DNA from 4 places in the Brevibacillus sp. HB1.1 genome. Region 4 is predicted to be linked to each of the others. Evidence: riboswitches for the same ligand, from Rfam matches in the RefSeq annotation. Region 4 holds a riboswitch; each other region holds the start of a gene.

Region 1 (3,485 bases), on a different contig from region 4:
GACAGCAGTTTGGAGAACCTTTTCAAAGGAATGCTGGCCATGTCTTTGACCAGTGTTGGCTTTGAGGTGATCTACGTGGTTTACCCCTTTGTAGAAAATAAAGATAGGGTCAACAAAAGTACCCAGTGGGCGGTGCTGGTGACGTATCTGGCGTATTTGCTTATCATGCTCGTGTCCCTGGTCTTCTTTAGTCAGGGTCAGCTTATGCGGACGATCTGGGCGACACTCAATCTGCACAAGATGGTGTACCTCCCCGTTCTGGAAAGGTTCGAGCTGGTTGTCATTTCTTTGTGGCTCATCGTCATCTTGCCCAATATTATGTTGTATTTGTGGTGCTCTGCACGTGGACTCAAACGCCTCTTCGGATTCAACTTGCGAACATCGTTGAATTGGATTATGCCCCTGATCTATATTACTTCATTGACGGTGTTTACAAGGTTGGAGATGAATATGATCAATGATTGGTATGGGAAAACGAGTATGTATGTTGCATTCCTGTACCCCTATTTTTTGTACATCATGGTTCTGCTAAAGCAGCGAACGCAACCGGCGAAATCGACGAGCAAAGGGGAAAGTGCCTGATGCGACATGATCGAAAATACGCGATGCCCTTGTTGAAGCGGTTTTTGGCGCTGTGGTGTTCGGGCATCTTGATTGTAACAGGCTGCTCGGATCGGCAAATTTTCGATGAAACAGGACTTGCAACGGCTGTCGGCTATGATCTGTTAAAAGATGGCAAAATTCGCGGGACGTCTGTCATGCCTTCCATTAATCCAGAGGCAAGGCATAAGATACAGATCTTATCAGCCACAGGGGAAACCAGCAAAGGAATCCGGGATAAGATGAATTTGCAATCAGACAAAAGAGTATTGGGTGGGCAAATTCGTGTTGCCCTCTACAGTGAAAACTTTTCAAAGCAGGGACTTGGCAGCATCATTGACACGTTGTATCGGGATTCGTCCCTTTCTAGCAGGATTTATCTTTGTGTGTTTGCAGGCGAAACATATGATATGCTGACGTATCCTTATTCAGAACAAGGGAATATTGGAATCTACCTGTATCGTTTGATTGAGCAAAATATCCGTGGGGAAAAAATTCCTTCTTCGACCATGCATGAGTTTTTCCGGGCTTACTATGAAAAAGGGATCGACCCGGTCATGCCGTACATAGAAAGAAAGGGAGATGAACTGAAAATCAAAGGCATCGCCTTATTCAAAGGTGATCGTTATGTGTCATGGGTTACACCCAAGGAAGCCTTTCTACTCAAACTTATCCACGGAAAGTTCCGCATCGGCAGCTATGATACTTCTGTTCCTACTGCTATTTTTGGGGAGTCACCCAAAAACCACAACAGCAAAAAAGTCCAGGTGCAGCTCGTTTTCGATACAATTTCCAGCCATGCGAAAATCAAATTAAGCCAAATATCCCCACCAATCTTCGATATTCATGTCAAGTTGCATGCCCGAATTTTGGAGTTAACCATCCCGCTAAAGCTAGAAAATGCCAAGTTGCTGAAAATCATGGAACATGCACTGGAGAAAGAGCTTGAAAAAGAATTGCATAAACTCATAAGCAAACTGAAGAGCCTCGATGTTGACCCAATTGGCTTCGGCTCGATCTATCGTTCAGAGAAAAGAGGAATGGCCAACATGACGCAGGCTGAATGGCGAAAGATGTTTCAGGATGCAACGTTTCGCTTCCACGTAAAGTCAAAAATCATCCGCAACGGCGTCATGGATTAAAAAACTTTTCCTTCTATTACTATTGACGTGATATTTCCGAAAAGGATATAATCCGTTTTGTATCATCATGAAATAGAAAAGACGAACATAATATACGTAGATATCTTTCTTATCAAGAGAGGCGGAGGGACAGGCCCTATGAAGCCCGGCAGCCGGTTCATTTTCGGATGAACGTCGCGGTGCCAATTCCTACAAGATTGTTTGGATCTTGTATAGATGAGAAGGGTGGATGCGAACGTATAACATTGCGTTGCAGCCCCTTTTTCGTTTATGAAAAAAGGGGTTTTCTGATTTTATTTAGATTGTGGTCGGGAGGTGGATGCGTTGATCCAACTGCGTCATTTGCATAAAAGCTATCAAGTACAAGGGAAAACCATCCCAGCGTTAACGGGGATCGACCTTTCCATAGAGCAAGGAGAAATATACGGGATTATCGGACACTCTGGTGCAGGGAAAAGTACGTTGATCCGATGCATCAATTTGCTGGAGCGTCCAACTTCAGGGGAAGTTATTGTGGACGGCGTCGATTTGACAAAGCTGGATGAAGGGAAGCTGCAAGAAAAGCGCCGCTCAATCGGCATGATTTTTCAGCACTTCAACTTGCTGTCTTCTTCGACAGTCGGCGAAAATGTCGCTTTTCCGCTCAAGCTGGCAAAGCGTCCGAAGGCAGAGATTGATAAGAAAGTGAACGAGCTGCTAAAGCTGGTTGGCTTGGAGGCACATAAGGACAAATATCCGTCCCAACTGTCTGGCGGACAGAAGCAGCGTGTAGGGATTGCTCGGGCGCTCGCGAATGATCCAAAAGTGCTGCTCTGTGACGAAGCTACATCGGCTCTCGATCCGCAGACGACGAACTCCATTCTGGCACTCCTCTTGGACATCAACCGTAAGCTGGGCTTGACCATTGTGTTGATTACCCACGAGATGCACGTCATTCGCTCCATTTGTGATCGTGTTGGCGTCATTGATGGAGGAAAGATCGTCGAGTCGGGTAACGTACTGGATGTATTCCTTCGTCCGCAGCATCTAACGACACAAGAATTCGTGGAACAAGTAGCGGATTCTACAGAGCTGCGTGAAGCAGTCGCGCACGAAAAGGCCTCGGGGAACCGCACGATTGCTCGTGTCACCTTCCTCGGAGAAAAAACGTATCAGCCGATCCTGTTCCAGACAATGCAAGAGACTGGTACGGTATTCAGCATTTTGCAGGGAACAATCTCCCGCATGAAGGATACGCCGTATGGTCAGTTGGTGATCGAGCTGGAAGGCGATGTCGCACAGAATCAAAAGACCATTGAGACGCTGCGCCAACGTGGCTTGGAAGTAGAGGTGATATAAATGGACTGGACATTCGAAAATGTGGATTGGGCTGAAATCGGCGTAGGTACGATGGATACGCTCACGATGCTCGGCTTTTCCACCCTGTTTACCGTCCTGATTGGTTTGCCGCTGGGAATCATTCTATTTTTGACCTCACGCGGACAGCTTCTGCAAAACCGCACTTTTTATTCGATCGCATCATTCGTTGTCAACGTATTGCGTTCGGTACCGTTTATCATTTTGATGATTTTGCTGATTCCTGTGACGAAAATGATCGTAGGAACCTCACTCGGCGTACTGGGTGCTATTCCGCCACTCGTATTTGGTGCCGCTCCGTTTTTCGCACGGTTGGTGGAAACCTCTCTGCGTGAGATTGATAAAGGCGTGATTGAGGCCGCACAATCCATGGGGGCTTCCAATTGG
Region 2 (3,485 bases), on a different contig from region 4:
GCACCACTACGGCAAACCATCACAATCGGAATGTTCTTATCCAGCTCATCGATACGATGTGGCAAAAAGCCGAGTGGGATCAGCTTCGCCTCTTTAATGTGACCTGCATTCCACTCATCGACTTCACGTACATCAATGATTTGCAGCTCCTCTTTGGCTTCCAGCTTTTCCAACAGCTCTTGTGGTGTCATTTCCTTTACTCCATGGCTCATCGCTATTTATCCTCCTATATGTACGATCAGATCAGTTGTAACCACCTCCATGATATCACACGCTTTTTTACTTTTCTAACGCGAAGAGCACTTGGCTTTACCCTGCATCTATGCTCCCTATTTTCTACCATTATCTCCTATTTCGCTGTGGCAGTAGCCACACGGGATGTGAACAGCTTGAGGCAAAAGCGTTACAAATTAATGGCATGAGTGAAACACCTTTCATCCATATATACACAAAAACCTCCCTGATAACTACAAATTCCACATTGACAGCAAGGTTTTATTTTCATACAATTACGACAACAACTTTTCTCATCAAGAGCGGTGGAGGGACAGGCCCTACGAAGCCCGGCAACCAGCAGACTAGCTGCATGGTGCCAATTCCTGCAGAATCCAGTGATTCTGAGAGATGAACACAAGCCCGTGCATGATCGGAGCCTTCTTCTTCTCAGGAGAATGCTCCGTTTTTTTATTAGTCGATTTCATAGTAGAAGGAGAGATGAATATGTCCGATCAACAACAATGGAAGCCAGAAACGCTTGCGGTACACGGTGGGCAAGAGGTTGACCCTGTAACAGGCTCACGTGCTGTTCCGATCTATCAGACGACCTCCTACGTTTTCCGCGATACGGAGCATGCAGCCAATCTGTTTGGCTTAAAAGAGTTTGGGAACATCTATACACGCATCATGAATCCGACCCAGGATGTGTTTGAGAAGCGTGTTGCCCTGCTCGAAGGTGGTGTTGGTGCATTAGCGACCGCATCCGGGCAAGCTGCCATTACATTCGCCATCTTAAATATTGCGCATGCAGGAGACGAGATCGTCGCTTCCAGCAGTCTCTATGGCGGTACCTACAACCTGTTCGCCCACACGCTTCCCCGCCTCGGTATCAACGTTCATTTTGCTGATCAATCCAATCCGGAAAATTTCCGTGCTTATATCAATGAAAAGACAAAAGCCGTGTTTTGCGAGACGATCGGCAATCCACGCATTGATGTCGCTGATATTGAGGCGATCGCCCATATTGCCCACGAAAATGGCGTACCTTTGATCGTGGACAACACCTTCGCGACTCCGATTTTGTGCCGTCCTTTTGAGCACGGGGCCGATATTGTCGTGCACTCCACCACCAAATTCATCGGCGGCCACGGAACAGCAATTGGCGGTATTATCGTAGACTCTGGAAAATTTGACTGGAACAACGGGAAATTCCCAGGACTGACTACACCAGACCCAAGCTACCATGGCGTTGTTTATACAGAGGCAGTCGGTCCGCTCGCCTATATTATCAAGGCGCGCGTCCAGCTCCAGCGCGATATTGGTGCTGCCGTCGCCCCGATCAATTCCTTCTTGTTCCTGCAAGGATTAGAAACACTGCATCTGCGCATCGAACGGCATAGCCAGAACGCCTTGGCAGTAACCCAATTCCTCGCCAATCACTCTGCCGTAGAGTGGGTGAGTTATCCAGGACTCGAGTCAGACTCCCAGCGTGAGTTGGCACAAAAATATTTGCCAAAAGGTGCTGGCGCGATCCTGACCTTTGGAATTCGCGGTGGCGTTGAGGCAGGAAAAACGTTGATCGAGTCCGTGAAGCTGTTCTCCCATCTCGCAAATGTCGGGGACTCCAAGTCACTCATCATTCATCCAGCTAGCACAACACATCAGCAAATGACAGAAGAAGAGCAGGCAGCAGCCGGAGTGACCCCCGGACTTATTCGCCTCTCCGTCGGTACAGAATCGATCGACGATATCATTTCTGATCTGGAGCAGGCATTGCAGCGTGCGTTGCAATTATCCACGGTAGGTTAACCGTACCTTCAAAAGAAAGAAGAATCATGATCTCTCTGGATAGAGATTTATGATTCTTCTTTTTTATTTTTTATTCACGTTCGAAAAATATTGAATTTTACATTCGTTATTTATAAAATACATAATGATGTACAAATTTTGGAAGGATGAATAGACGTGAAAGTTTTGAACATCGGAAGTGAACGGACAACGTATCGCGTGGAGATCTCGTATTCTCCTTTATTCGAAGCTGCCTTGGGAATCGCTGCCGCTACCTACGATCAATTGCATCACACGATGGAACACCCTCCTGCCTACTGGCGTCAACTGTTGGACGAGCTATCGCCTTCTGTACGGCAAGAGGTCGACTATGCGAAGGAGCACAACACGTGGAAGACGCTTTTGCAACTGCTCGATCTTTGCCCTTTCGCTGATCTGGATTCATTTCTCTCGTATGTCAGAGAGCTCTCAACAGAACAGCTCCGATACGAGGCCCTCCCTTATCTAGGTGAGAATATGCAAGAAGCACGTTGGAAGGCTGCACAAGGAAGCAAAGAGGATTGCGCCGCTTTACAGGAAGCGTGCCGCGCGCACCTCTTTTTTGAATCGTATATCGGACATATTACTTCCGTTGATGCAGAAGAGCTGCGGAGTCATATTCTCCGATTGATGGAAGGCTGGTATGGCACCCACATCAAGCCGCATGAGGAAGAAATCGTTCGTATGCTAGAACGGGATTGGTCGCAAAAGCAAAACAAGCTAGGGAAGCTCACCCCGGAAGCCTTGGTGGAGTATGCGACAGGATCGAGCTACCTCCCTGAGCCTGCCGTGACACGCGTGCTGCTGATCCCACAAGCGATCTATCGCCCGTGGACCGTACAGGCCGATGCTGTCGGGACGAAAATTTTTTATTACTCTGTTGCCGACGAAAATTTGCACGATGCTGTAGATCCAAATCAGCCACCCCCTTCACTGGTGCAAGCCTTAAAAGCACTCGGAGATGAGCACAGGCTGCGCATGGTCAAAATGCTCGCGGAAAAGGACCTGAGTCTGCAAGAAATAACAGAGCAACTCTCTATGGCAAAATCGACAGTGCACCATCACCTGTCCATGCTGCGGTCTGCCCATCTCGTTGAAACAGTCGGCTCCCGTTACAGACTCCGCCGTCATACTCTGGACAAGCTCCCCCTGATATGGGATGAATTCCTGGACAGGAGCGCCCCATGAACCAAACTGCGGTACAAGCCTCTGTCTGGCAGCAGCGTTCTTATCGTTGGATTCTTTTTGGTCAGCTCATTTCCGAACTCGGGGCCTCACTCGGTACCCTCGCCAATAGCTGGTTAATCTATCAGGCAACAGGCTCACAAGGTGCGGTCGGACAGATGTGGCTGCTGTATTTCATACCGTCGCTCGCTATTCAGTTGGTAGCCGGACCGTACATCGACCGATTCGACAAGAAGCGTGTCATGCTTTTTTCTCAA
Region 3 (3,485 bases), on a different contig from region 4:
TTTCACGATTCCAACGGTCAATCCATGCTTTAGAGTGCTCGTTAACGAATTTCATGTCCATCATACGCAGCTTGCTTACGGTTTCTTCCCCGTACGTTACGCCTTTTGCTTCTTCTTCTGTCAGTTGAACCGTTTTGTTTACAGGGGAATCGATTTTTGCTTTTGCTGTTTTTTCCTGAACTTCCTTGCTCAGCTGGTAGTTGATGAAGTCTTCTGCGAGTGCTTTGTTTTTCGAGCCTTTTACGATGTTAACCGTATTCATGACCGCATATCCGCCGCTTGCAGGTTGTACGAAAACAGCTTCCGGAACAGCGGCTTTGATGTCTTTGAAGTACATTTCCATGATCGGTCCTACGCCGATTTCTTCTTGTCCAAACATGTTCACGTATTCGGAGGTCTTGTCGTAGAACTTCACTACACCTTGGTTAACTTCTTTCATTTTCGCGAAGGCTTGATCCTCGTTAAATTCCTTGCTGCCCGCTATCTGGGAAGCACTGTCGAGAACCATTGGGCCAGTTGTGGACGTAATGCTTGGCAATGTCAGCTTGCCTGCCAGTTCTGGGTTCCACAAGTCTTTCCAATCCTTGATCTCGGTTTTCACGAGTTTTGGATTGTAGGCAATCCCGAATTGGCCAATCGTGTAAGCTGGACCGTACTCCTCGCCCAGTGGTGCTTTGGCAATATCATAGATTTGATCCAGATTCGGGATGCGGCTGCGGTCGATTTTTTCAAATGCGCCACTCTCAATCCCTTGCTGTGCATAGTAGTCAGAGAGGTAGATCAAGTCTACATCGGAGCTTCCTTGGCGAATTTTGTTCAGGCGCTCTGCATTGTTCCCGATTTCCAGTACGATTTTCACGTTATGTTCTTTTTCAAACGGCTCATATACTTCTTTGCGGAAAAAGTCTTCAGAGAAGCCCCATGTGGAGATGACCAGCTTTTGTGGCTCACCCTTGGCTTCGCCGCCAGCCCCACCCGCTTGTGGTTGATCATTGCTGCCACAGCCAGCGAGAGCCAGTGACATCATAGAAAAAGACAGGATTCCAGCAAGTAATTTTTTCATCGTAATTCTCCTCCAGTTGGGTTCATTTGATGACAAAATATGGTGGTACAATAAAAAGAAAAGTACCCTTGATTAGAACGTATCATTCTAAACAAGAGCACTTTTCTTCGTAAACAAAGAGAAGTGACACCCGTTTTTACGCAAAGTCTACGGTCTCCCCTTAAGATAGATCAAAAGAGAAAATCCGAACGATTGCGTCAGGTATTCAGTTCTGATTCAGCTAAAATAACATTCGTGATCGCCCACTGCGTAGGCGCATCATAGTCCCGTAGCACGGCTTCCAACGGCAACCCCATCTCTTCCTCCAGTCGCTCTCTCAGTCTCTTCTTATAAAGAAGGGACATGCGAAAATCGACTTCGAGCTTGAGGGCCGGCGCTTCTCCTTCCAACGCTTGTGAGCGCGGAGAGCGGCGATGCTTGGCTTGGAACGTAATCATCTGGTTTTCAATCGTGACTCGGAGCAAAGTCGTTCCAAATCCGAACAACTCTTTTGCTATCTCATTATAGATGGCAGACAGCTTTTTTCTGGTTTCATTGGAGTCCACTAGAGTCATGTCATCACCTGCGATAGCTGGTATCGGGTTCATTCGCTCTCATTATACATATGATTTTTTAATTCTTCAATATAATATTCGTATTTTGATCAATTTCACATTTTTCCACCAAGTCATTCGTTTGCAAAAACAGTTGACACCTAAAAATTCAGTCGTTATAATCCAACTATCCAAATAAGAATTAACAACAATGTTTGGAATGATAATTTCATAGCACATTCTCTTATGAAGAGAGGTTGAGGGACTGGCCCTATGACACCTCGGCAACCTATCGCAAACGATACGGTGCCAAATCCAGCGGAATTTATTCCGACAGATAAGAGAGGTATTGTTGCAGTGTGGTTACATACTCGCAGTTTTCGCCTCTTCTGTCGGAAGAGGCTTTTTTCTTTTCCATCTTACATCCAGAGAAAAGGGGTATTTTCATGAAAAAGACTGGTCTACTGCTCACTACACTACTGCTCGCTGCATCGTTCGTAACGGCTTGCGGCGGTAAACAAGAAACTGCTCCTGCTAACGGTGGCACTTCTGCTGAACAAACCTCACTCAAAGTGGGCGTCACTGGCGGCCCGCACGAAGAGATTCTCAACAAAGTGAAAGAAGTCGCCAAAGGCAAAGGACTTGAAGTCGAAGTCGTCGTTTTCAACGACTACGTACAGCCGAATCAAGCTCTCGATAAAGGAAATCTCGATGTAAACAGCTTCCAGACCATCCCGTTCTTGGCGAAGTTCAATCAAGATCATAAAACAAAAATTGTCGAGGTCGGAAAAACCGTCACGTACCCGATGGGCCTGTACTCCACCAAGCATAAAAAAGTCGAGGACATCCAGGCAGGCGGCGTTGTCGGCATTCAAAACGACCCAACCAACCGAGCACGCGCCCTGCTGCTCTATCAGGCAGCTGGCTTGATTAAGCTCAAAGATGGCGTGGGCGACAATGCAACGCCACTGGACATCGTGGAAAATCCAAAAAATTTGCAATTCAAAGAGCTGGAGGCTGCTTTCCTGGCACGCTCGTTGAGCAACGTAGAGGTAGCTTCGATTAATACGAACTTCGCAATGGAAGCTGGCTACTCCCCGAAAAAAGATGCGATCTTCGCTGAGACGGCTGACTCTCCATACGTGAACATCTTGGCAGTCAACGAAACCAACAAAGACAACCCAGCTATCAAAAAACTGGTAGACATTTACCGTTCGGAAGAAGTGAAAAAATTCATCGACGAACGTTTTGAAGGAGCTGTACTGCCGTCCTGGTAAGATCGACGCCAGGAACATCAAGAACAACAAGGAGAACTCGTTATGATACAGCTAACCGATATTCATAAGTCGTATCAAGTAGGAAACAAGCAGGTAGAAGCATTGAAGGGCGTATCCCTTCAGGTAGAAAAAGGGCAAATCTACGGGGTTATCGGCTTTAGCGGAGCGGGAAAAAGTACCCTGCTCCGCACCATCAACCTGTTGGAGAAGCCGACCAGCGGTTCTGTGATCGTCAATGGCCACAACATGCTGACCCTCAAAGAAAAAGAGCTGCGGCAAGCTCGCAAAAAGATCGGGATTATTTTTCAACACTTCAACCTGCTCTCTTCCTATAATGTCTTTGACAATGTGGCGGAAATCTTGCGGATGAATCGCGTCCCCAAAGATGTCATTAAGCGCAAGGTAGAAGACCTTCTCGGCTTGGTTGGCTTGTCTGATAAAGCAAACGCTTATCCTTCTCAGCTATCCGGTGGACAAAAGCAACGGGTGGGTATCGCTCGTGCACTTGCGACTGATCCGGAAATCCTGCTCTGTGACGAAGCGACTTCTGCTCTCGACCCGCAGACGACTGAATCGATTCTGGAGCTGTTGCTCGACATCAATCGAAAGTTC
Region 4 (3,485 bases):
GGCGGTCATCCCCACGTACTTCAAGGCTTTGAACGATACAATGACAAATGGATTGCGTATAGTCTCGGCAATTTCATTTTCACACGATCAAGCGAACCCAAGACTTGGGAAACGATGGTTCTGCAAGCAAACTGTACGAAAAGCGGTGATTGTGAGCTGACGATGCTTCCGTTTCACGCAGAATTGGGACAAGCTGTACCCATGAATGAAAGCAACGGCGCTGCCCTGCTAAAACGTATTGAATCCATTTCTGAGAGTGTAGACATACAAAGTGACGGGCGTGTACAGCCGCGCGCAAAAGCGGTGGAGACTGCCCCCTGACAAAAGAAGCCGTGTTTCCAGGTAACTAGAAATACGGCTTTTCTTCTTATTTTTCCTCTTACTTACGCAGATTCGATAATGGGGAAGCAGCGAACTTCTAAGCCAAAATCATTTTTCAATAGGGACTCGTGCTCTTTACTGATTCCTGTCACGATCAAACCTGCACGCAATACGCCCCCCAAGTCGAATTGGACTTTTAGTTTATGCACGTTGACTCCTGCTTGCTGAAGGAAATACAAGACACGATCTGGCGTAGCAGTATGACATGAGCCCTCTAGATAACACAGGACGCGTTCCTCCGAATCCACCGTGACTCCTGCTTTGTCAGCCGTTTTTTCTTTCCAAGTAGGATGAGGTGTGAATGGCTGTGTCAATAAATAGGCCAAATCCTCTACAACTGCACTTGCTGTAGGGAGCTCTCCTGCCCCTCTTCCTGTAAACAACAAGTCTCCCACGATGTTGCCCGATAGCTGCACAGCATTAAACGCGTCGTGGATTTGCGCCAACGGATGACTCAGCGGAAGCATGGTTGGTTCAACAGATAGGCGAATTCCTTGTTCAGCTTGATAGGCCTGCGCGATGAGCTTGATCCGGTACCCCAGCTCACTCGCAATCCGAATGTGACCCGCTGATAAATCTGAAATCCCTTTACGAACAACATCTGCTAGCGGCAGCGATTCTCCGTAAACAAGCTGTGCCAGGATGTACAACTTGTACATAGCGTCAAAGCCTTCTACATCCGAACGAGGGTCTGCTTCCGCATAGCCCAACTCCTGCGCTTGCTTGAGCACTTCCTGATAAGAGAGCTGTTCTGCTTCCATTTTCGTCAAAATGAAGTTCGTTGTTCCGTTGAGAATACCGCGAACACCTTGGATATCGTTCGTGCGAAGGAACTGCCGGAGCACGCTCAAGATCGGGATGCCCCCTGCCACACTCGCTTCATAGGCCAGATGTACTTGATGCTGATTTGCCAAATCGACTAGCTCTGTTCCTTTTTTCGCCAGAAGTTCTTTGTTGGCAGTTACTACATGGCAGCCCTTTTCGATCAAAGCACGGACGTAGTCATAGGTAGGTTCTACACCGCCCATGACCTCCACCACGATATCCACATCGCTTCTCAATACTTCCTCAAAGTCAGTTGTCAGTAAAGCCGGGTCGACATGAACCGCCCGCTCTTTTTCCGAGTCACGCACCAAGGCCTTGACGATCTCAATTCGTTTTCCCAGACGAGAAGCCAGCTTCTCCTGTTGCGAACGGATCGTTTTGATTACGCCTCCACCCACTGTTCCCAATCCCAATAATCCCACGCGTACCACTTCTGCACTCATCCTGACCACCCCATACCCCGAATTTTAGATAAAAAGAAAAGCCATCTTCGATAAGAAGAAGGCTTGTTAGTAGCTAATGCTCCTCCTCCTTATCTCCCAGGACGTATATGTCCTGCAGGAATTGGCACCTTGTCACAAAATATGCGTGACGGTTGCCGGGCTTCATCGGGCCAGTCCCTCCACCTCTCTGGATAAAGAAAATATGAAATTAAAAAAAACCTTCTTCGCTAAGAAGAAGGTTCATCTACTAATGGAGTAACCCGCTTCTTATCTTTCGAGACGAAACGTCTCGCAGGAATTGGCACCTTGTCGCAATATGCGACGGTTGCCGGGCTTCATAGGGCCAGACCCTCCACCTCTCTGGATAAGAACTATTTATGCTGTTGAGCTTTATTCTAAGAAATTCCAAGGCAAGCGTCAACAAAATTCTTTCTTTTCTGATTGTAAGCTGATTTGACAAGGCTTTCAGTTGGGAGTGAACAGGCTTTCTACCTCTTCCATACTGCAGCAAGTGCAATGAAACACACCCTCCTGACCTTCCTCAGGCAGCTCTTTTTCCTCGACATATCCGCACCATTGGCAAATGAAAAGTTGAATCATCGCACGCCCTCCTCTTCTTTTATCCTGCCCAAAATAAAAAGAACATTTTCCGCTCGACCGTGACGATCGTTAGAAAATGCCAGAAAAAGAGGGACGCACTTGTCCACGCGCTGTTTTTCGCAAGCCATCTCTAACACCTCCCTATCTCCCGTAGGTCTATCAGTGTTGTCGAAACAGGCAGGTCTCCTGACTATGGGTTCATCGTCTAGCGTCGCCTTCCCCGTCTATTTTGATAGACCAGTGGCTTGTTGGACGCTGACTCCCCTCTTACAGTGGCGGGACCGTGTCGGATTTGCACCGAGCTTCCCTATTATCCTTGTGGCGAATTGTTACGCCCGAAGGAACCTGTTTCCACCTATGAAATTGTCTTTTCTCACTACCCTCCTCAAATTTTACCTTATTCTTCCTTGTTTAGCGAACATTGTTCGTGGATCAGTAGCCATTCCTTTCGCCACAAGCCACCCGAATAGCCTGTTAGACTCCCGTTTGCTCCTATAATTCTATGGCATGGCACAATGATGTTCAGCCGATTTTTTCCGTTGGCATTCCCGACAGCCCTCACCGCATTTTCCTTCCCAATCAACGCGGCTAGCTCCGTATACGTAATCTTGTGCGCATAGGGAATGGTGGTCAATGTGTGCCAGACTGATTTCTGAAAGTCTGTCCCTTTCATCCACAGGGGAACAGAAAAGGACTGTCTCTTGCCGGAAAAATATTCGTCCAGCTGTTGCCGGCAAACGAGGAGAGGCTCGTGGCAATTGTCTTCATGTTCAAGCAAAATGGGTTCGTCCCGATCTGTGAATAGGATAGAACATACCCCGTCTTCTGTCCCACTGATTTCCAAGACACCGAGGGGTTGTCTGTATCCTTTCCATACGAGACCTACCCTAAATACCGCTCTCTCAAAATGGTACTGTGGTGAGCTTCATGTCCTGCAATCACATAAGCCAACGTCCTTGCAGATAGCTTGTTTCCGTTGGCAATTCCTGTACGCAACCACGCTTCTGGAGAGATTCCTCGGACTTGCGCGATAGTCGAAGCACGTACAGCCTTATACTCTTCCAATAAATCAGAGAGGTCTCGTAGCTGAAAACACCCGTGTTCGACAAAAGCATTCTCATCAAAACCGACGAGGGGTGTCTGATCTCCTCTCGCGATTCTCAGTAAGCGATAGCTCATGATGCGTTCTGTATCGACGAGATGACCCAAAACCTCTTTTACCGTCCATTTGCTTGG

What was found. A riboswitch is a leader RNA that binds a small molecule or an ion and turns the genes downstream of it on or off. The one in region 4 is predicted to bind S-adenosylmethionine.
Region 1: another riboswitch for S-adenosylmethionine. It lies ahead of HPY27_RS25280 (methionine ABC transporter ATP-binding protein); the one in region 4 lies ahead of HPY27_RS03275 (homoserine dehydrogenase).
Region 2: another riboswitch for S-adenosylmethionine. It lies ahead of HPY27_RS25200 (homocysteine synthase); the one in region 4 lies ahead of HPY27_RS03275 (homoserine dehydrogenase).
Region 3: another riboswitch for S-adenosylmethionine. It lies ahead of HPY27_RS14475 (MetQ/NlpA family ABC transporter substrate-binding protein); the one in region 4 lies ahead of HPY27_RS03275 (homoserine dehydrogenase).

The regions. Positions count from the first base shown of each region.
Region 1 is NZ_JABMIV010000012.1:128,155-131,639, forward strand. Features, by position in the region: gene HPY27_RS25270 (GerAB/ArcD/ProY family transporter) at 1-582, shown strand, start outside; gene HPY27_RS25275 (Ger(x)C family spore germination protein) at 582-1,742, shown strand; SAM riboswitch class I at 1,849-1,965, shown strand; gene HPY27_RS25280 (methionine ABC transporter ATP-binding protein) at 2,067-3,080, shown strand; gene HPY27_RS25285 (methionine ABC transporter permease) at 3,081-3,485, shown strand, end outside.
Region 2 is NZ_JABMIV010000012.1:111,092-114,576, reverse strand. Features, by position in the region: gene HPY27_RS25205 (rhodanese-like domain-containing protein) at 1-212, opposite strand, end outside; SAM riboswitch class I at 525-631, shown strand; gene HPY27_RS25200 (homocysteine synthase) at 721-2,025, shown strand; gene HPY27_RS25195 (ArsR/SmtB family transcription factor) at 2,182-3,231, shown strand; gene HPY27_RS25190 (MFS transporter) at 3,228-3,485, shown strand, end outside.
Region 3 is NZ_JABMIV010000004.1:421,544-425,028, forward strand. Features, by position in the region: gene HPY27_RS14465 (ABC transporter substrate-binding protein) at 1-1,063, opposite strand, end outside; gene HPY27_RS14470 (hypothetical protein) at 1,261-1,617, opposite strand; SAM riboswitch class I at 1,838-1,940, shown strand; gene HPY27_RS14475 (MetQ/NlpA family ABC transporter substrate-binding protein) at 2,043-2,873, shown strand; gene HPY27_RS14480 (methionine ABC transporter ATP-binding protein) at 2,916-3,485, shown strand, end outside.
Region 4 is NZ_JABMIV010000001.1:667,618-671,102, forward strand. Features, by position in the region: gene HPY27_RS03270 (CapA family protein) at 1-321, shown strand, start outside; gene HPY27_RS03275 (homoserine dehydrogenase) at 384-1,649, opposite strand; SAM riboswitch class I at 1,736-1,847, opposite strand; SAM riboswitch class I at 1,914-2,020, opposite strand; gene HPY27_RS30325 (hypothetical protein) at 2,115-2,249, opposite strand; cobalamin riboswitch at 2,409-2,613, opposite strand; gene HPY27_RS30540 (methylated-DNA--[protein]-cysteine S-methyltransferase) at 2,647-2,922, opposite strand; partial or broken gene HPY27_RS30545 (methylated-DNA--[protein]-cysteine S-methyltransferase) at 2,938-3,114, opposite strand; gene HPY27_RS03285 (DinB family protein) at 3,132-3,485, opposite strand, start outside.